2 linked regions of the Glaciimonas sp. PCH181 genome follow. The protein of the gene in region 1 binds, or shares a complex with, the protein of each later gene. Links are inferred from orthologs where the notes say so. Each region holds a gene or a part of one and is shown in the gene's direction. Other genes may lie near its edges. The genes, in order: tldD and pmbA.

Evidence for each region.
Region 2: the proteins of tldD (region 1) and pmbA are in contact, whole or in part, in a solved structure (PDB 5NJ9), measured with the Escherichia coli proteins. The link is inferred for Glaciimonas sp. PCH181 from one-to-one orthologs.

The regions. Positions count from the first base shown.
Region 1 is NZ_PYFP01000003.1:411,167-415,782, reverse strand. The notes cover bases 1-2,948. They hold tldD (metalloprotease TldD), read left to right. Parts: upstream 1-718; coding sequence 719-2,179; downstream 2,180-2,948. Other genes in these bases: C7W93_RS22500 (3-hydroxybutyrate dehydrogenase), read left to right, coding at 1-437. Outside these bases: 3-deoxy-7-phosphoheptulonate synthase AroG, read left to right, coding at 3,059-4,123; C7W93_RS22485 (TIGR02281 family clan AA aspartic protease), read right to left, coding at 4,332-4,616. UniProt on the Escherichia coli protein: Metalloprotease involved in CcdA degradation. Suppresses the inhibitory activity of the carbon storage regulator (CsrA).
Region 2 is NZ_PYFP01000001.1:2,191,671-2,208,594, reverse strand. Bases 6,355-9,324 are described here. They hold pmbA (metalloprotease PmbA), read left to right. Parts: upstream 6,355-7,142; coding sequence 7,143-8,507; downstream 8,508-9,324. Other genes in these bases: C7W93_RS10170 (ABC transporter ATP-binding protein), read right to left, coding at 8,722-9,324; yjgA (ribosome biogenesis factor YjgA), read right to left, coding at 6,355-6,607. In the rest of the region: C7W93_RS10220 (DUF411 domain-containing protein), read right to left, coding at 231-686; C7W93_RS10215 (plastocyanin/azurin family copper-binding protein), read right to left, coding at 734-1,234; cueR (Cu(I)-responsive transcriptional regulator), read right to left, coding at 1,291-1,680; C7W93_RS10205 (heavy metal translocating P-type ATPase), read right to left, coding at 1,685-4,177; C7W93_RS10200 (heavy-metal-associated domain-containing protein), read left to right, coding at 4,337-4,549; C7W93_RS10195 (alpha/beta hydrolase), read right to left, coding at 4,674-5,345; mog (molybdopterin adenylyltransferase), read right to left, coding at 5,371-6,027; more of yjgA, read right to left, coding at 6,008-6,354; more of C7W93_RS10170, read right to left, coding at 9,325-9,444; C7W93_RS10165 (ABC transporter ATP-binding protein), read right to left, coding at 9,444-10,202; C7W93_RS10160 (branched-chain amino acid ABC transporter permease), read right to left, coding at 10,202-11,089; C7W93_RS10155 (branched-chain amino acid ABC transporter permease), read right to left, coding at 11,094-11,975; C7W93_RS10150 (ABC transporter substrate-binding protein), read right to left, coding at 12,149-13,306; C7W93_RS10145 (carboxypeptidase-like regulatory domain-containing protein), read right to left, coding at 13,643-16,306; argH (argininosuccinate lyase), read right to left, coding at 16,679-16,924.

The DNA.
Region 1 (4,616 bases):
GCGCGTATCTGACCACACGGGCAGCGATGCGTGAAATGATCAAGGCTGGCACGGGCGGTTCTATCATTTATATGGGATCGGTTCATTCGCATGAAGCCTCGCCATTAAAAGCGCCGTATGTGACGGCTAAGCATGGCTTGATCGGACTGGCAAAAGTTGTCGCAAAAGAAGGCGCTAAAAACAAAATTCGCGCAAACGTGATTTGTCCGGGTTTTGTCCGCACACCACTGGTGGAAAAGCAAATTCCAGAGCAAGCCAAGGAATTGGGCATCACCGAAGATCAGGTAATCAAGACAGTGATGCTGAAAGACACCGTTGATGGTGAGTTTACGACTGTGCATGACGTCGCTCAAACAGCGATATTTCTCGGCGGTTTTGAGTCAAATGCGTTGACCGGGCAATCGATTGTGGTCAGCCACGGCTGGTTTATGCAATAACGTTTAAGTTCGACAAACACGGAAATTGCAGGGTAATCCTGCGATTTCCGTTTAATAATGCTGGTTTGCAGTCTTCCCAATACCACTTGCTGGTCTCAGTTTTACAGTTTCCTTTGAAATTCATCAGTATTCCGCATTTTTAGGCCGGTAGTGCCGACTTTTCATGCTGCCGGAGTTTGAATAGTTGATGGGATGTCGCCGTTTCGCGCCATTTACTGCATCCCGCAATCGGATGCTCTACAATCCTTCCTAATCAGTCCACTTTGCAAGGTTTCCACGATATGTCTCCATTTGAACCCAACCTCCATGCGCTGGCCGTTGCGCGTGATGTCCTGCTGACTCCCTTTGGACTCGATGAATCCAGCCTTCAGAAAGCATTGGCGACAATGTTTACGCATAAGGTGGATTACGCCGATTTGTATTTCCAATTCACCAAGAGCGAAGGCTGGAGCCTGGAAGAGGGCATCGTTAAGACCGGTAGCTTTTCCATCGATCAGGGCGTTGGCGTGCGGGCGGTGTCAGGCGATAAAACGGCGTTTTCCTACTCCGACGAGATCTCTGAGCAAGCATTGCGCGATGCCGCGATTGCTACTCGCACGATTGCGCGTCAGGGCGCGGGAAAAATCAAAATTGCCAGCGTGATGCAGGAAAAGGGCGGCCGCTCACTGTATCTGCCAAACGATCCGCTGACGTCACTGGATGCGACTGAAAAGGTAAAGCTGCTGGAACGCATTGAACGCATCGCCCGCGCCAAAGATCCGCGCGTGGTGCAAGTCATGGCCGGTCTGGCTGGTGAGTACGACGTTGTGCTAGTCGCCCGTAGCGACGGCGTTATCGCCGCCGATATCCGTCCGTTGGTGCGTTTGTCCGTCACCGTGATCGCAGAAAAAGACGGGCGCCGCGAAATGGGCAGCAGCGGTGGTGGCGGTCGTTATAACTACGCCTATTTCACCGACGAATTGTTAGAGAAATATGCTGCTGAAGCCGTTGCATCGGCATTGGTTAATCTGGATGCACGTCCTGCCCCGGCTGGTCCGATGACTGTGGTGCTGGGTAATGGCTGGCCGGGTATTTTGTTGCACGAAGCGATTGGGCACGGACTTGAAGGCGATTTCAATCGTAAGGGATCGAGCACGTTTTCCGGTCGTATCGGCGAACGGGTCGCAGCCAAAGGCGTGACCGTGGTGGATGACGGCACGCTGGCAGATCGTCGCGGATCGCTGAATATTGATGATGAAGGCAATCCGACACAGTGCACAACGCTGATTGAAGACGGCATTCTGAAAGGCTATATTCAGGACACCATGAATGCGCGGTTGATGAAGATGCCGGTAACCGGCAACGCACGGCGCGAGTCGTTTGCGCATCTGCCTATGCCGCGGATGACGAATACTTATATGCTGGCAGGCGACAAAGATCCGGCTGAAATTTTGGCATCGGTCAAAAATGGCTTGTATGCGGTGAATTTTGGTGGCGGTCAGGTCGATATCACGAACGGAAAATTCGTATTTTCGGCCAGTGAAGCCTACATGATTGAAAACGGCAAAGTGACCTATCCGGTCAAGGGTGCAACGTTGATTGGTAACGGACCTGATGTGCTGCATCGGGTATCGATGATTGGTAACGACATGCGTCTCGATCCGGGCGTGGGGGTTTGTGGCAAAGAAGGTCAAAGCGTGCCGGTCGGTGTAGGGCAGCCGACATTGCGTATTGATGGCGTGACGGTTGGCGGTACTGCTTAAGCGCCGTTTCAAGCAATTGCATTTAACGTATCAGGCAGTGTCGGAACGGTCTTTCGTTGCCCAATAAAAAACGTCGATTTCTATAGAGATCGACGTTTTTTTTGCTTTTGATTACGGCATCCCGGCAGCGGTTCTGAATACTGTTATTCCCGGGATGCACTACAACTTTTTAGCCAGCTTAGCCAAATACCGTTATTTTTCTACGGAACCAGACATTGTCCATGCGCGACTGCTGAGCGCTTTGCCTGGGGCATACGGCGGCGATCCACACAAACTTGGCCGCTTGCATTGAAATAGCAGGCCGTTTTGTAAGACTATGTCGGCCATTGCATACTTGGCCCGATTTTTGTAGTTCGGAATGGATGGCTCAGGCCCCAGTTTTAAAGGTGTCATTTTGGCCCGGCTGCCATAGTAAGACTGATCGTTACAATGTGTTAAACGGGCTGCATGGCGTATTGATGCCCTCCGAAAATACGCGTAAAGAACGCAAAATTACCTATTTTTGTATTACGCGATGAGATTAATTTATAAATGTCAGGGATATGCGTAAGCACTTAGGCTGAGTAGTGTTCGTTAGCGAAGTTGTTGCAAAGGTTGCAGTGATTTTTATAGCATCTAGTTGCGTGCCTATGCCCGACTTAGGAACAATCTATTGCAAAATGTTGAAAAGTACTGCATTATCTCGAACACAGTTTTAAGTAATCACCCAAAAAAATGTCATTTACACACGCTTACTTTTATTTTTACTTTAGCTATTCCAGCCCCACGGCGGTGAAAAGCGGTAAGCGTTCGTAATAACAGAACAAACCCACATTTCAAAAAAACCGCCCACGATGGCGGTTTTTTTTTATCCGATCACTTTTAAGCCAGGAGAAAAACATGCCACGCACCGACGACTTGCGCATACGAGAAATGAAAGAATTAACACCACCATCCCATTTGATCCGTGAATTCGGATGCACTGAAAAAGGTGCTACAACTGCCGCCGATTCACGTATCGCGCTGCATCGTATTTTGCACGGTCAGGACGATCGCTTAATGGTGGTGATCGGACCTTGTTCGATTCACGATACCAAGGCGGCAATGGAATACGCGCATCTGTTGGTCGCAGCACGGGATCGCTTGAAGGGTGAGTTGGAAATCGTCATGCGCGTGTATTTCGAAAAACCACGGACCACGGTTGGCTGGAAAGGTCTGATCAATGACCCGTACATGGATAACAGTTTCCGTATCAACGACGGTCTGCGTATGGCCCGTGAATTGTTGTTGAATATCAATGAGCTGGGTTTGCCTGCCGGTACGGAATTCCTTGATGTTATCAGCCCGCAGTACATTGCTGACCTGATCAGCTGGGGCGCGATTGGTGCACGGACTACGGAATCGCAAGTGCATCGTGAGCTGGCTTCCGGTTTGTCTTGCCCGGTTGGCTTCAAAAACGGCACGGACGGCAACGTCAAAATTGCAGTAGACGCCATGAAGGCAGCATCGCAGCCGCATCACTTTTTGTCGGTCACTAAAGGCGGTCATTCTGCGATTGTGTCGACTAACGGAAATGAAGATTGCCACATCATTCTGCGCGGTGGTAAAGCGCCGAATTATGATGCTGCCAGTGTGGATGCTGCTTGCAAAGACATCTCCGCGAACGGTTTGGCACAACGCCTGATGATTGATGCTTCCCACGCGAATAGCTCTAAGAAGCCAGAAAATCAAATTCCGGTATGCGCTGATATCGCTAGTCAAATCGCTGCTGGCGATGACCGCATCGTCGGCGTGATGATTGAATCCCATTTGGTCGCAGGTCGTCAAGATCTGGTGCCGGGCAAGGAATTAACCTATGGCCAATCGGTCACCGACGGCTGCATTAGCTGGGATCAAAGTATTGCCGTGCTGGATGGCTTGGCCGAAGCAGTGAAGCAACGCCGTATTTTGAAAAGCGTGGCATAGCTGTCGCAATCGGGCGGCATTTTATATCGTCCATTGTCATAAAAAGGGCCTGTTCAGTTATCTGAGCAGGCCCTTTTTTGTGATTTGATATTCGTATCGCGCTGCTGATTTTATCCGTCAATTAGTGCTGAAAAATCTCGCGTTTTGGCTTCGCTTAATAGTTGATAAGAACTGCCGAAGACTTAGCTAAGATTAAGCGTCAAAGATATCAAAAACGTTTGGTTAGCACCATCATGTCGCCTTCGCGCTTCATCTCCGTACGATTCAGAAATGACATGCCTAGCAATATCATTGGCAAGCCAGTTTCCAGTACAGATGCATCGACTTGCGATAATTCGATGTCGCCGACTTTAACCGAATTGAGGCGGACAGTGTAAGCAGTGGTCACACCATTGGCGGTGCTCATACTTGTTTTTTGCCCTTTTTTATAGTCGATGCCGAGCCGGATCGCATCGTCTGCCGGCAATGCAATCACGGTTGCGCCGGTGTCGAC
Region 2 (16,924 bases), on another replicon or contig:
GGTAACGCTATAAATATTGTTAAGTTATCGATATTCGGTTACTCACGAGAAAAAATATACCGTTTTTACAGCTCGTTACGTAATATCGACAACATTAAACTATTCACAATTATTTCTGCGAGGGAAGAGTTTTAAATCAATGACAACTACTACTTATTAATGCCCACTTATTAAAACCCTATACTTAATGGCGCGTTATTAATAAATGCACACAGCGTATTTCTATTGAATCAACTACCTGCATAGTGATGATAGACCGTCTGCTTGCCATCAGTTTTTACCAGAATGACGTCATAGGCCATTTTGCGCGGCCCTTCCATCCCCGGCGAACCGGCAGGCATTCCCGGCACCGCTAATCCAATCGCCTGAGGACGTTCTTTTAATAACCGCTGGATATCTTGCGCAGGAACATGGCCTTCGATGGAATAGCCGCCCACAGTTGCGGTGTGGCACGATCCCAATGCATCTGGTATCTGGAATTTTTTACGATAGGTTGATGTATCGGCGACATTGGTGGCGTTGACGGAGAAACCGTTGTCCTGCAGATGTTTGATCCAGCCAGTACAGCAGCCGCAATTTGCATCTTTGAATACGTCAATGACAGGTTTTGCGGCAAATACCGGGGCGCTGATACCGACGGTTAGCAATAACATTGCAAGGGATGAGAGGGCATGGCGACGATGCATTGGATTTTCCTTGATTGAAATGAATGAATTGGTGCGCAATGCACTACTTATTTGCCAGTAGCGGCTTTATTTGACTTCACCACGCTGACGCTTCCTTTCATTCCAGCTTCAAAATGTCCCGGCTCAAGACAGGCAAAATCAACGGTCATCGCTTTGCTAAAACGCCACAGCAATTCGGCACTTTTGCCGGGTTCGACCGTGACTTGATTAGCATCTTGATGTTGCATTCCCGGCATTTGCCGCATAGCCTCAGCATGCTTCGCCAACTCTGCTGCGCTGCCAATCACCATTTCATGTTTCAGTTTGCCATTGTTGGCAACGATGAATTTGATCGTCTCGCCTTGCTTGACGGTGACGTTCGCAGGGCTAAAACGCATGTCGTCGCCCATCGCAATATTGATAGTGCGAGTGATCGCGCTAGCCTTGCCCGGTGCGCCTGCTGTTGCTGTGGCGTCCGCGTGCTGATGGGCGCCATCTGCATGCACGAGGCCGGTCATCGTCAGCGCGCTGAGTAGTAATGCGGGCAATATAAAGCGTGCAGTTTTCATGAGATTCCTGATGATTTAATAAGGGCTACAAAATTTTAGAGTGTGAACGGATGCGCTCAATGTTGCGCCAAGCCATCCAGAATTGGACATTCAGGTCGTGCATCGCCATGGCAACTATTCGCTAGCCGTTCAAGCGTTATCTTCATGGCCTGCAATTCATTGATCCTCTCATCGAGTTCACGTAAATGCTCCTGCGCCAGTAGCTTAACTTTGCTACTTGGACGGGATTGGTCCAGCCATAGACCGATGAGTGCGGTGATTTGTTTCATTGAAAATCCCAACACCCGGCTTTGTCGAATAAAGCGCAGCAAATGCACATCGCGTTCGCTGTAAGTGCGATAGCCTGCATCGGTGCGGCTGGCTGGTGGAATCAGGCCGATTTCTTCGTAATGCCGGATCATTTTGGCGGAGACGCCTGACGCTTGCGCAGCGCTCCCGATATTGATGCGCTCAGTGTGCATGTGGTGGCCTTTCTGATGCGTTGAGGGGCGGTGTTTGTTCAGGTTTCCAGCGGCGTAACAGCAGGGCATTGCTGACGACGCTGACGCTGCTAAATGCCATCGCCGCACCCGCCAGCACAGGGTTTAAAAATCCGAGTGCTGCCAGCGGAATACCGACCACATTATAGACAAATGCCCAGAACAGATTTTGTCGGATTTTATGATACGTCCGACGTGAAATAGTGATCGCATCTGCCACCAGGGCCGGATCGCCGCGCATCAGCGTGATTCCGGCTGTATGCATCGCGACATCAGTGCCGGTGGACATGGCGATCCCGACATCGGCTGCGGCCAGCGCGGGTGCGTCGTTGATCCCATCGCCGACCATCGCCACCGTAGCGCCATCTTTTTGCAGATCGTTGATTGTTTTGGCTTTGTCTGCGGGCAGAATTTCGGCATGTATTTCAGCGATGTTCAATTGTTTGCCAATGGCATTCGCGCTGCCCCAATTGTCGCCGCTTAACATGGCGACGCGGATAGATAGCTGTTGCAAGCGTTCAATTACCAACTTGGCGGAAGGTTTTACGCTATCCCCGAATGCCAGCAAGCCACGGATAACCGGCGTACCCGCCGCCTCAAGCGGTGCAGTTGCCAGCCACGAAATGGTGCGGCCATCGGCTTCCAGGGCAAGCGCCCGAGCCGCGAGAAGACCCAGATCAGCGCCAAGTTCGCGCATCCAGCGAGAGCTGCCGAGATAGCAAATTTGTTGCGCGACATTGGCTTGTATCCCGCGACCTGCCACGGTGTTTACTTCGGTCGCAAAGGGAAACTCGCATTTTTTCTCAGTGATCGCATTGATGATTGCCCTTGCTAATGGATGCTCACTATTGCGTTGAACGGCGGCGGCTAGCGCCAGCAATCCATCATCAGTGAGGCTGTTTTTATCGGCCTCAGCATTAGGATCATCAGCGCTAGCCTGACAAGCGACCAGCGTTGGCTGGCCAATAGTCAGTGTGCCGGTTTTATCGAACGCAATTACGTTAATGCGATGCGCCATTTCAAGCGCCTCCGCATCTTTTATCAGAATCCCATAGCGCGCTGCCACGCCGGTACCGACCATGATGGCGGTGGGCGTTGCCAATCCCAGTGCGCAGGGGCAGGCGATGACCAACACGGCGACAGCGTTCAGGATTGCCTGCTCCCAATTGCCGTTCGCCAGACCCCAGCCTAGCAAAGTCAATAAAGCGATCAGTAATACAACCGGCACAAAGACCGCGCTGACTTTATCGACCAAACGTTGGATGGGTGCCTTTGCTGCCTGTGCGTGTTCGACCATCCGGATGATGCGCGCCAACGTGGTTTCAGCGCCGGTGGCAGTCGTGTTGATCAACAACAGGCCTTCGCCATTGATGGCCCCTGCGCTGACGTGATCGTCCTGCTGTTTTGCTACGGGCAGACTTTCGCCGGTCAACATTGACTCATCAACGTGGCTGCGTCCTTCCAGCACTTTGCCATCGACCGCGATACGTTCACCTGCGCTGACGACGACGATGTCATGCATCCGCAGTGCGTCGATCCCGACTTGATGATCGATGCCGTCGCGTCGCACGGTCGCATGTTCCGGACGCAATGCGTTTAATGCATTAATCGCGTCTGCAGTCTGGCGTTTGGCCCGTGTTTCCAACCATTTTCCGAGCAGCACCAAGGTGATGACCGCTGCCGAGGCCTCAAAATAAAAGTGACCCATAGCATGGGCATTGGGTACAAATAATTGATATAGCGATAAGCCGAAGGCCGCGCTAGTCCCCAGTGCCACCAGCAAATCCATATTGCCGGTTCTGGCTTTCAATGCACGCCAGCCAGCGCGATAGAAGCGTCCGCCCAGCCAGAATTGCACAGGCGTTGCAAGCGCCAATTGCCACCAGCCGGACAACTGCCATTCGCTGCCAAACACCATTAGCAGCATCGGCAAGACTAACGGGATGGTGAGTAACGCAGCCACAGCGACTGGCCACCAACTAGGCCACCGTGGGCTAGGCGTTGCGTTGGCGTTCGACGCTTGGGCGGCTGGCAATGTCGCCGCATAACCGGCTGCAACAACGGCTGCTATGAGTTGTTCGGCTGGAATCGCGCCGACGGTCTCGATTGTTGCCAATTCGGTCGCCAGATTGACCGAAACGGCCTGTACGCCAGCAACTTTCAGAAGCGCTTTTTCCACTCTGCCGCTGCACGAGGCGCAACTCATCCCAGTGATGACTAGCGTGATTTCCCGATGCTTAACCTGATAGCCAGCTTTTTCTACCGCCGCCACTAAGGTGGCGACGGCGGTCGTTTGATCGGATGAAATAGTCGCTAATTCTGTCGCCAGATTGACGCTGACGTGTTTGACGCCAGCGACCTTAGCCAATGCTTTTTCCACATGGGTCACACACGAAGCGCAACTCATGCCCTCAATCGGCAGTTGGAATTCGCTGAGACTCGTAATGCTAATGGTGCTGCTCATAGTGAAAGTCCGCTGAAACACTGGGAATGACTAGATAATGCACCTTCCTATCATGGTAAGGTCAAGATAAATTTCTCAGCAAATTTTTATTGAGCAGGACTTGACCTTCCCATGGTGGGATGGGGCATAGTGCAAGGGTTCACACTAGAAAGGCTAAAGATGACTGAATTGAATGTACGCAAATTTAATGTGCAAGATATGACCTGTGGTCATTGCGTCGGACGTATCACCGAGGCGATCAATGCACTTGATCCGCAGGCCAAAGTAGAGACTAGCGTTCCCGACAGAAAGGTCTCGATTCAGAGTGGGATGGGAGTTGAAAAGCTGGTTGCGGCGATGCTGGATGCCGGTTATAGCCCTGTTCTAGCCTAGAAAAGTAGAAAGACTAACGAAAAATCGCACGCTGGTGACAGCGTGCGATTTTGTTTTTGGATAAGACTTACAACAATAAAACTTACGGTAATAAAGCCTACAACTAAGTTGACGGCAATAAATCTTAAGACAAGACCTTGCGCAGCCAATTACCGATATCCGCGACTTCTTCTGCGCAGACTGAATGCTGCATCCGATATTCATGCCATTCAACGTCGTAACCAAGCTGTTTCAATACTTCACGCGAGTGCTGTGCCCGACTCAGTACCACTACCGGGTCCGCGCTGCCGTGCGCCATAAAAATCGGCGTGTTTTGATTGGCGCTGGAACGTTCAGCTTCTGTCTTTTCGCTCAGCGGTAAATAACCCGACAAACACATCAAGCCGGCTAGTTTTTCCGGATAACGCAAACCGGTTTGCAGCGCCATGGCGCAACCTTGCGAGAATCCGGCGATGACGATTTTATTGGCGGGAACGCCACGCGCAATTTCTTGCGCAATTAACAGATCGATTTGCGCTTGTGACTTGCGCAGACCGGCTTCGTCCTCGCGTTTCACCAGATCAGGCGTAAAAATATCGTACCAGGCTGGCATCACATGGCCATTATTAATGGTCACCGGGATAGTCGGTGCATCTGGGAACACGAAGCGAATGCCGGGGCAGCCACTCAGGTCGAGTTCTTTAACGATCGGCACAAAATCTGAGCCGTCTGCGCCCAGACCATGCATCCAAATGACGCTGGCAGCAGGTGTGGCCGAAGTTGTAATTTCTTGCGTAGGTAACAGGGCAGTGGTCATAGTGCGGAAAGTGAAGTTGGAGTAATCAGGCGACAGGCGGACGAATGGCCGATTTTGGTCGAAATACCTTACAAACAGCGGCGTCGGTCTCGATATACGGACCGCCGATCAGATCGATACAGTAGGGGACGGCTGCGAAAATGCCGGAGACTATTTGCGCACCATCGGCGTCTTTTAGCCCTTCCAGCGTTTCTTTGATCGATTTCGGTTGTCCCGGCAGGTTCAGAATGAGCGCAGCGTGATTGTCGGTTTCGCGGATGACGGCGACCTGGCGCGACAGAATCGCGGTGGGGACAAATTGCAGGCTGATTTGCCGCATTTGTTCACCAAAACCTGGCATTTCCTTGGTTGCCACAGCCATCGTCGCTTCGGGCGTTACATCGCGCCGCGCCGGGCCAGTTCCGCCTGTGGTAAGCACCAGATCGCAATGATGTTGATCTACCAACGCAATCAGGGTTTGTTCGATAATGCTTTGCTCGTCTGCTATCAGGCGGGTTTCGATTTCCCACGGACTGGTCAGCGCAGCGCTAAACCAGCCTTGCAAAGCCGGAATTCCCTGATCCTGATACACGCCAGTGCTGGCCCGATCCGAGATTGATACCAGCCCTATTTTTAATGGGCGTGGAACGGCTGCAACCTCAGCATCAATCTGAGTGGCGGTATTAGAAGTCGTCACGCTCATCGTCTTCGTCGCTATCTTCATGATCGCCTTCATCGGCGCTCGGTTTTTGCAATTGCTTCAGCAGTTGGAAAATCTCCCGATAAGCTTTTGGTGGCTTGTTTTCCGCTTGTTCTTTGCGTGCATTCCGAATCAATGTGCGGGTATGTTGCACATCCAGATCAGGATGCAGCGCCAGCAAGCTGGTCAGCGCATTGTCGTCTTTCAGCAAGCGATCGCGATGACGTTCCAGCGCGTGCATGGCCGCGGTATCGGCTTTCGACAAACCTCTCCAGCTATCCAGAGTTTTCTGAATATCGGCAATTTCGTGCGGTTCCAGCGTGCGCATTTTTTTGCCGACATATTGGGTCTGGCGACGGCGGCCTTCATGATCTTTGATTTGCTGACATTCCAGGATGGCATCGCGCACATCTTCTGGCATCGGCACGCGCTTAACGCGGTCGCGCGATTCGGCGATCAATTCTTCTCCGAGCTTTTGCAGCGCAGTCATTTCACGCTTTAGCTGGGACTTGGACGGGCGGTCGTATTCTTGTTCGAACTCGGTGGACTGGAAGCCACAAGAGCCGCGATTTGGATTTGGCATGATGTAGGGGTGAAACCATTCTCTTTAAACGATTGCTATGATAACCGTTTTAGCCTCAGGCGTTGTCGCTCATTCGCCTGTTTTGTGGGCAGATACATACCACAAACATCGGCTAAGCCTTTGAATTGTCGGGAATTTCCTTGAATTTTAGCCTGCAGGCTAGCGCCAGGCTGCCGGGCTTATCGCTTATCCCGGTACATCGACAAGATTTAGTTCTTGTCTTTTTCGTTCTTGATAACGGTGCATTGCTGTCGTTATTGAAAATTAGTGACTAAATGTTGTAAATTGATAACAAAAGTATAAATGGTTATGTCGATTTCAATCGCCGTTTTATCGACGATGGATAGAAGTGACTGAAAATGCCAGCAAATAAGACGGTCCGCATCGTCTTTTGAATCGACTTTTTCACGCTGTAGATTAGTTATCGGAAAGAGTGAGTTAAACTTAGGCCTTGCGCAAAACTGCCCCCCGGCGGTATGCCTGCTAGCTGCATCGGCGTTCTCCAACCACCACCGTTCACTAAAGAAAATCGCACATGAGCGCATCCGTATTTATCCATACTCAGGACCAATTACAACAACTTGCGCAGGATGTTTTGCGTTATGCCCGCGAAAAAGGCGCTTCTAACGCCGCGGTCGATATCAGCGAAGGCAGCGGCTTGTCTGTCGGTGTACGCAAAGGCAGCATCGAAACTATCGAACAAAATAAAGACAAGGGCATGGGCGTTACCGTGTACTTGGGCGAGGAACGGCATACGCGACGCGGCAACGCCAGCACCTCTGATTTCTCGGCGCAGTCGCTGAAAGATACGGTCGATGCGGCATATAACATTGCGCGTTTTACGGCGGAAGATGATTGCGCCGGATTGCCGGATGAAGACATGCTGGAAATGAATCCGCTAGATCTGCAATTATGTACGCCATGGTTGATCTCAGCCGAGGAAGCAGTAGCGCTGGCGAAGCGTTGTGAAGCGGCAGCGTTTGCGGTCGACAAGCGCATTACTAACAGCGAGGGTGCTGGCGTCTATGTGCAGCAATCGCATTTTGTCAGCGCCAATTCGCGTGGTTTTATGGGTGGTTATCCGTTCTCGCGTCATACGTTATCGGTGTCGCCTATCGCTGGTAAAGGCGGAAAAATGCAGCGCGACAGCTGGTATTCATCGGTACGCGATGCTGCGAAATTAGCGAAGCCGGAAGCCATTGGTCGTTACGCTGCCGAGCGCGCATTGGCGCGTTTAAACGCACGCCAGCTGGATACGCGTAAATGCCCGGTGTTGTTTGAAGCGCCTTTGGCGACAGGTTTGCTGGGTGCTTTTGTGCAGGCCGTGTCGGGCGGAGCGCTGTATCGCAAGTCGACTTTCTTGCTAGATACGTTAGGTAAATCTGTATTTGCGCCGCACATTCAGATTGTCGAAGATCCGCATGTAGTTGGTGCGGTTGGCTCAGCGCCATTTGATGATGAAGGCGTCAAAACACAGCGGCGCGATGTCGTGAAGGATGGCGTTGTGCAGGGATATTTCTTGTCGACTTATTCTGCCCGCAAGTTAGGAATGACGACTACCGGCAATGCAGGTGGTGCGCATAATTTAAAGATTGTTTCTTCGTTGACGCAAGCGACCGATGACTTTAATGCGATGTTGAAAAAGCTGGATACAGGGCTATTAGTCACTGAATTGATGGGGCAAGGCGTCAATTACGTCACTGGCGATTATTCGCGCGGCGCTTCGGGATATTGGGTAGAGAAGGGCGTGATTCAGTATCCGGTGGAAGAAATTACGATTGCCGGGAATATGAAAGATATGTTGGCGCAGATTGTGGCAATTGGCGCGGACACGTTGACGCGAGGGACTGCGCAGACCGGGTCGATTTTGATTGAGAGTATGACTGTGGCGGGGAATTAACTAATTAATTAGTCTGTTGGTTTGTAGAAACTAAAATGCCGTTAGCGTCGAGAATGGAACGTCCATTTTCGACGCTAACGGCATTTAATCTTTCTTAGTCTAAAATCGCCTGAAGACGCGCAAGCGCATCATCTAAATGTATCTACATTGCAGAAACTATTTTTGGATTGTTAAGAGTTAATTGTAGATACAAAGTATCTACTTTTTTGGTTGATCAACCGCCTAAATAAGCTTCCAATACCTTTGGATTGTGCAGCAAATTAACCCCAGTATCAGCCAGTACAATTTTTCCCGTTTCCAGCACATATCCACGTTGCGCAATCCGCAATGCCTGCCGTACGTTCTGTTCAACTAGCAAGATCGTTAAGCCAGTGCGGTTGATTTCCTGGACTATGCGAAAAATTTCTTGAATCATCAATGGGGCGAGGCCCATCGAGGGTTCGTCCAGCAGCAGGACGCGTGGTTTTGCCATTAATGCGCGGCCGATGGCTAGCATTTGTTGCTCGCCGCCGGAGAGGTTTCCTGCCAAACCTTCTTTGCGCTGCCCTAATACTGGAAAGAGCGAATAGACCCATTCCAGATCCTTGGCGACTTGTGTTTTATCGTTGCGGGTGTACGCGCCTAACGCCAGGTTTTCTGCGATGGTCAGGGTGGTCAAAATAGCGCGGCCTTCAGCTACCTGAACTACGCCGCTCTGGACGATTTTGTGCGGCGATAATTTGGTCAGGTCGCGGTCGTCCAGCAATACTTTACCGCGAGTCGGTTTTAGCAAGCCGGAGATGGCTAGCAGTGCGGTACTTTTGCCAGCGCCATTGGCACCGACCAAGGCGGTAATTTCGCCTTCGTTGAGGCTCAGGGTGATGCCTTTGACGGCTTCGATATGTCCGTACGACACTGCCAGATCTTGCACGCTTAAGATGGGATTGCTGGGCTTCATTACGCTTCTTCCTTGCCTAGATACGCTTCGATCACTTCCTGATTATTTTTGATTTGATCCGGCGTGCCTTCGGCGATGATGCGGCCGAAGTTCAGTACCGCGATGCGGTCGCACAGGCCCATTACAAAACGCATATCGTGCTCGATCATGAAAATACTGAAGCCGCGTTCCTTGATGTTCAAAATTTCACGCATCAATTCAGTTTTCTCGGAAGGATTCATCCCGGCCACTGGCTCATCGAGCAATAATAATTTTGGTTTGGTGGCAAGTGCGCGGGCAAATTCCAACTTGCGTTGTTCGCCGTAGGACAAGCTATCTGCCAGAAATTGGGCTTTGTGATCCAGGCGGACCCATGAGAGTAATTCCAGTGCGCGTTCGCGTGCTTTTGCTTCTATATTACGATAGCTGGGCAGGTTCAGCAGCAGTCCGGCGAGGCTGTAGTTCATATGATCGTGCATACCGACCACGACGTTTTCCAACAGCGTCATTTCCTTGAATACCCGGATGTTCTGGAAAGTACGGGCGATTCCACGCTCGGTAATTTTATGCGGTGCGACTTTGCCGATATCCTGATCATTGAAGGCGATGCTGCCGCCAGAGGCGCGCAGCAAGCCGGTAATGAGATTAAATACCGTCGTTTTGCCAGCGCCGTTAGGGCCGATCAGGCCGAAAATCCCACCCTGTGGGACGTTTAGATTCACGTCTTGCAATACTTGCAGGCCGCCAAAGTTTTTGCTGAGATTGGTAAGTTTTAACATCAGCCCACCTTTCCTGTCTGCTGAGATTGTTTCTTTTTCCCGAATAATTGGCGTATCCGTCTTGGGTCCCAAATGCCCTTAGGCAAATAGAGAATCACCAGCACCAGAATGATCCCGTTAGCCGCTAACCGGAAGTCCTTAAAGTGACGCAGCACTTCGGGCAATAATGTCAACAAAGTCGCCCCGATAGTTGGTCCAATCAGATTGCTGGTGCCGCCGAAAACCGCCATGGTGAGGATGTCTACGGCATTTTCGAAAGCGTAATTTCCCGGTCCGATCGTAAAGGTGTAATGCGCGTTTAATGCACCCGCTACGCCAGCGATGGTTGCGCCGATGACGAACGCCAGCAATTTATAACCGGCGACATTCACACCCATCAGGCGTGCGGCGATTTCATCTTCTTTGATAGCCTCAAAGGCACGGCCGATTTTAGAGCGTCTGATGCGCGCTAAAACATATAGCGTGATCGCCAGCAGCAGTACGATATGCCACCATTCTGTAATTGGCGGAATACCATTGAGTCCCATCGGGCCGCCGGTAATGTCCATATTCAGCACGACGACACGGACCACCTCGCCAAAGCCCAGTGTGGCCATCGCCAGATAAACGCCCGACAAGCGCAGCGTTGGAATCCCGATAATCAGCGCAACCAGCGCTGGTAATGCACCGCCAACTGCCAGCGCCACCGGAAACGGTAAGCCGGTATTCATACTAATCAGGGCTGCGGCATAAGCGCCGATTCCCATGAACGCGGCATTCGCCAGCGACAGCAAGCCGCACGACAGCGTGACGTAAATCGATAGGGCCAGCATGGCGTTGACGCCGATACTGAAAACGACGGTGTTATAGGTTGCCCAAAATCCATCCCACCACTCCATGAATCCCATCTGATTACGCCTTTCTTTCCAGCACTTTGCCGAACATGCCTGACGGCTTGACTAGCAATATCAAAAATAGCAAACCGAATCCAACCGCATCGCGGAAATCACTCGAAATATAGGCCACCGTCAATACCTCGGCGAACCCTAAAAACAGACCGGCGATCATGGCGCCACGAATATCGCCCATGCCGCCTAAAATAATGACGGCGATACCTTTGTGCAGCATCGGTTGTCCCATAAACGGCGTAATCGCGTTGAATGACAGGCCGACCAGCACGCCCGCTGCGCCGCCCAGGGCTGCGGCGGCAAATGAGGTCAGATAAAACAAACCTTCAACATTAATGCCAAGCAGATATGCGGCTTTTGGCGATTCAGCAATTGCGCGTAATGCGCGTCCTAATTGCGTACGGCGCATGACCGCCAGCAATACCAGCATCAATACAAATGAAATCACGACGATGCCGATCTGGACCGCGGTGATATGGATGCTACCGAAGGTAAAACTATTTTCGGGAATGATCCCTTGTGGAAAACGTTTGTTTTCTGCGCCAAATAAACCTTGCGCCAGATTGGTCAAAATAATTGCTACGCCAATGGTGGCAATCATGGGGGCCAGATGCGGCGCGTTGCGCTTGCGCAGAGGTCGCAGGACCAGATAGTCGACCGCCAGACCGATCGCGCCCGAGGCCAGCATTGCCACCAGCATCGCCAGCCAAAGCGGCAGCGCTAACTGTTCGACCAGCATTAACGCGACATAGCTGCCGAGCATGAAAATCGCACCGTGCGATAAATTGATCACGCCCAATACGCCGAATACCAGCGTGAAACCTAACGCAAACAGGGCGTACACACTGCCTAGCGTGAGGGCGTTAATAAGTTGTTGTTCGAGCATAGGGAAAACTCTTTATGTGGAACCGACTGCAAAATGAGAATCAAAAGGTAAGCCGAAGCTAAAGCTAAAGCGAAAGGCACGCCGATGATTTATCGGTGTGCCTTTGGAGTTTAACGCTTCCTTGTTTTGCCGCACGTTCACGCAAAATTGCATCGAATGTGCAGCGGACTAATTTACTTCAGCAGAACGAATTTGCCGCCTTTAGCAATGTTCACAATCGCTTCTTGTTGCGCATCATAGCCGACTGGCTTGCCGCCAGCTTCCGGTGCTTTGCGGAAAGTGAAATCGCCGGTTGCACCTTCAATTTTGACTGCTGGCAATGCATCGCGCAAAGCGACGCGGTCAGCCGGTAACGCGCCAGTCAATTTGACCGTTTTAAGTGCGGCTGCGACGATGTACAACGCGTCGTAAGCTTGCGCGGCAAACTGATCTGGATCGCTACCAAACTTAGCTTTGTATGCGGCAATGAAAGCTTTGTTGGCAGGCGTCAGATTTTCCGCCGACCAAGGGCTGCCCATGATGGTGTCGTCACCGGCATTTTTAGCAATCTCAAACAGCTTTGGCGAATTCAAACCATTGCCGCCGATGAACGGTTGCTTCATGCCCAGTGTACGGGTTTGCAGAATGATATTCGCGGCTTCTTCTGTGAGGCAAGAGCAGACGATAGCATCCGGATTGGACGCTTTAATTTTGGTCAGCTGCGCCTTGAAATCCACGTCGCCTTTGGCATACGCTTCAGTGGTCGTTACAGGGATGTTCTGTTTAGCAAGCGTAGCTTTGAAAACGTCGTAACCGCTTTTGGTGAACGCATCGTCGTTACCATAAATAATGGCGACTTTCTTGATGCCGAAATGCTTCACCGCAGCGCGTGTCGTGACTGGTAAAACGTCCGCTTCCATGACCGAGTTACGGAAAGTGAAAGGGCCCATTGCAGTGATACCGTCAGCAGTATTACTCGTACCAAAAGCCACAACTTTCGCTGCATTGGCAATCGGATCAGCGGCAAAAGCAGAATTCGACAACGTTGGGCCGAATACCAGCAACGCTTTATCTTGGAAAATTAGTTTTTTGAAGACGTTAATCGCGTCTTCTTTTTTGCCTTGCTCGTCTTCAACCATCAGCACTAGCTTGTTACCGTTAACACCTCCCTTGGCGTTGACTTCTTCAGTTGCTAGCGTAAAACCGTTTTTGATGGCGACGCCATATTTGGCGGCTGGACCGGTAAGAGCGGCAGCCAAGCCAAGTTTGACGTCTGCGGCTAATGCAGATTGCGCTAATGTCGCGGCTAGTACCAGTGCCGTCATTGTTGTCAGCGTGGATGAAAATTTCATTCTGAGTTCTCCCTTATGATGCTAATTTTTAAACTTTTTTACGTATAAGTTCCATGGTTGCAATAAGATTTTTCCACGGTGGGAGGATTATAAAGGACTTTTCCTTAAGTTTATGAACAACAGTGGGCCGAGGGCGGCCATGCTGGGACGAAGGTTCAAAGGTAGCGGAGAGATACAAATGATAATAAGAATTAGCGTATTTTTTGCGTTTTACACATGACAACCAGACCTTTCAGGGAGTGGCCGAACTTTTATCTGGCCACGCCAGATAGCAGCAATCACCAACTTAGCTGGCCAGTTTTTTCAAAATCAATTGAAATAGCTATTTCAGCATGACTAACGGCAAAATGCGTCCGCTATCAGCGACATGTGCCAATGGCTGTAGTGCAGGTTTGCTTTACTTAGTGTCGTTGGTTTTTTCCAGGCAGGTACGCCGGGAATCGGCGTGCTGTCGCTAAACTGACCTTTGCTAATAAGATTATCCATCCAGGTCACACCGATATAGACGACACGCACATGGGGAGCATTGGCTTCGGTCGTTAACATGGCACGATTTCTAGCAATCCAGTTGCGGAGTTTTTCCAGGTTTAGCTTTGCTTCCAGATTGGTAGTGACTTCTTTTTTGGCGGCAATCGCGAGTTTCTTAATCGCTGCACCATCGCCTTGTCCATTTAACGCGCCGGTGTAGTTACCTGTCCCGTCGTCATAGCGTAAATCTATCTGCTGCCCGTCGCTGTGGCCGGTATGGCCGAGCGCTGAGTTATTTTTTCCATTTTGCGGGATATGCAGCCCTGAAATGTCATCGAAGTAAAACGGTTTGCTGAGTAGCCAATTGATAGTGCCTGCCATGGCCCAGGCATCTCCACCCAAGTCGCGCATACCATAGCGTCGTCTGGTTAAGTGGGGAGCGATGGTGGCGGCTAAATACAGTGGTTTGAAATTTTTAATACCAGAGGCTTTCATTGCCATAAAGTTGGATTCCCCGGCATTGTCGCCATTTTTTCCTTTGAGCATGAACTGAATTTGCACGGGGTTACAACCAGGAGGTAAGGAGGCGGTGGGGAGTTTTAAATCTGCAAAATTTATTTCTCCAGCTGTTGTAGTGCTGGCTTGATCGATCAGGTTGCCGGGAAGCGTGAATATATTGTCGTTGAGGACGATTTGCGCATGGACGGCCTCGATCACGGCATCCTCAGGTTCATACTTTATGTCAACAGGAAAACCCCACGCAGCATGGGATGCTGCCGTACCCGCATGTGGCAAACTAATGTACGAGCCACGCCGATTGGTCAGTTCATTTGTGCCAATTTTTCTGGGATGAAAAATTTTGTGTTTTTTTGCATTTTCGGTTTTTGCTGTGATCTCGGTGATGCGTATATCGCCGCAACCGTTTTTAAAACGCGCACTGACTCGGGTCGGCCTGATTTCACCGCCGATGTTGGTGGTAGTGAGTTTTCCCGTAATAGACAACGGGCCGTCACGGGTTTGCGGGCTAATATTGATACATTGACTGCGGGTTATTTCTGTTCTGCCAACATGCGTATTGTTGACGTTACCACTGGCGGACCAGTTTTCTGGCAAGCCATGTAATTCATACGCCCAATAATCATTGAATGGGCTTTGTCTACCGGTCCAGTAGAGTGCTTCATCACTTTGTACTGTGACATCTATCTGGACTGACGCCACACCTTGCGGTACCTGGTAGGCGATAGTGCAAATAGACGGAACGTTTTGTTTGCCGCCCACGGCCATGATGGTGCTGCCATCGGCTGCCCGTGTGCATTGCGGGGCGGCCTGTCTGGATGCGTTGCGTGCTCTGCGTTCTTGTTCATCACGTTCTTCCTGGATCACTTTGAGAATGCCACCGGTGTTGCCTCTGGTGCTACTTTCTATGGGTTTGCCTTTGTAAGTAACGGGGCCGGTGAGTGCTTGAGGGAGAACCAGATCAACGTGGATGTCGCCTGAGTCTTCTCCTATGATCAGCGAATAGTCAGGTTTTTGCTGGGTCGGGTGATTAAAATCGACGAGAGAAAGCGTGTATTCATCGGCAGGCAATAGCGGAAAGATGAATTCTCCGTTTACGTCCACAGTAGATAGTTGGCGAATGTCGCTTTCCAGGCCGCTAATGCTGACTTGCCGGTCGGACAGGTTGGTGAGAGTGTAGCCTGCTTCGTCTAGCAGACGACCGGTGACGTGGGCGCTGGCTTTTTGAAAAATAAAATTAAAGTGCCCGGCAAATTGACCCTTAGCATCGTCGCCATTTAAGGTGAGCGTTAATGGATCACCTGGAAGACGGTCGTAAAACTCCTTGAATTTTTCTGGTTTGGTGGTCAAGCGGTTACGTTTTGGGTCGTAATCAAAATACTCAAAGAAAAATTGATTGAACACCCGATCATTCAGGATTTGAATGTTCGTATCCTCTTTGCGCATTGATAACACTGGCGCATTATGTAGCGTGATGCTGATTTCAGTGACATCCGGGGTCCACAAATGCCCGGGACTTAAGCCCTCTAACGTGGCATACGCTTCAGGATAAAACACTTGCTGTTCGTCTGAATCCAGCTCTTCATCGGTGTAGCCGTTTTCTAGCCAAAATGCGCGTTCGTCATGCGGTACAGGTGCTTCGCCTTTCATGCTGGAGGGGACTTCTGTTAATCGTGCCGGACCGATATAACGCCGGGTTTCTATGCGTAATGGCAGGGTGTAATGATGCCCATTGCCGTTGAGAGAGAGTTCGGCCTCGCGACCGTTATCCGCTTCTTGCGCCAAGACGTAGACATCACCATTCTTGATAGTCGTTTGTAACGGTGGGCCAGAGAGTTGGTGTACCTCCAGAAGCCGGGCGATGTCATCAGGTATGTCAAACAGGGTGATGGTGTTAATTTCTCCTGTGGTGATGGTGCTTTCCCTGATTTGGGTGGCTTGTGCTGGCGAGGTGACGACCATCGTCAGCATGCAGAGAGAAAACAGCGCGTGCAGAAAATTTCTTGACGGCTTCAATGGATATTCCTTAAATTTATAGCTATAGAGCAATAATTGTAGGGATCATCCGGTGTAAAGAAAATTGGGGAAATCCTTAAATGATAAGGAGTGCGTCAACGGTTTTTAAGTCAACAACGGCTTTATTCATAGCGTAGAAATTGTCGAGCGCAATCAACCGCGCATCGTCGAAATGTTATGAGGATGGATTTGTTTTGAAAAATGCAGAGGCTTGCGGGGGAAGGGGCGGTAAGGATTGGTTTGAGGGATTGGTTTTAAAAACCGCCAGCGCTGTGGCGGTTTTCATTAGGATTGTTGGCAGACACAAAAATGCAAATGGCATGCGCTTACCTGCACAACAACCTTATTTAAAAAAAATGCTATTGCACATGTTTAACCCAATTGCTCCCGCAAATGGGCAATTGCCAATCGCACCTGTCGCGGCGCGGTGCCGCCGATATGATCGCGTGCCGCGACTGAGCCTTCCAGCGTCAACACCTCAAATACATCGGCCTCGATCAAACTGGAAAACGCTTGTAGTTGCTCTAATGACATGTCGCTTAAGTCGTAACCCTGATCGACGCAATGACGCACGGTCAACGCCACGGCTTCGTGCGCGTCACGGAACGGCAAGCCTTT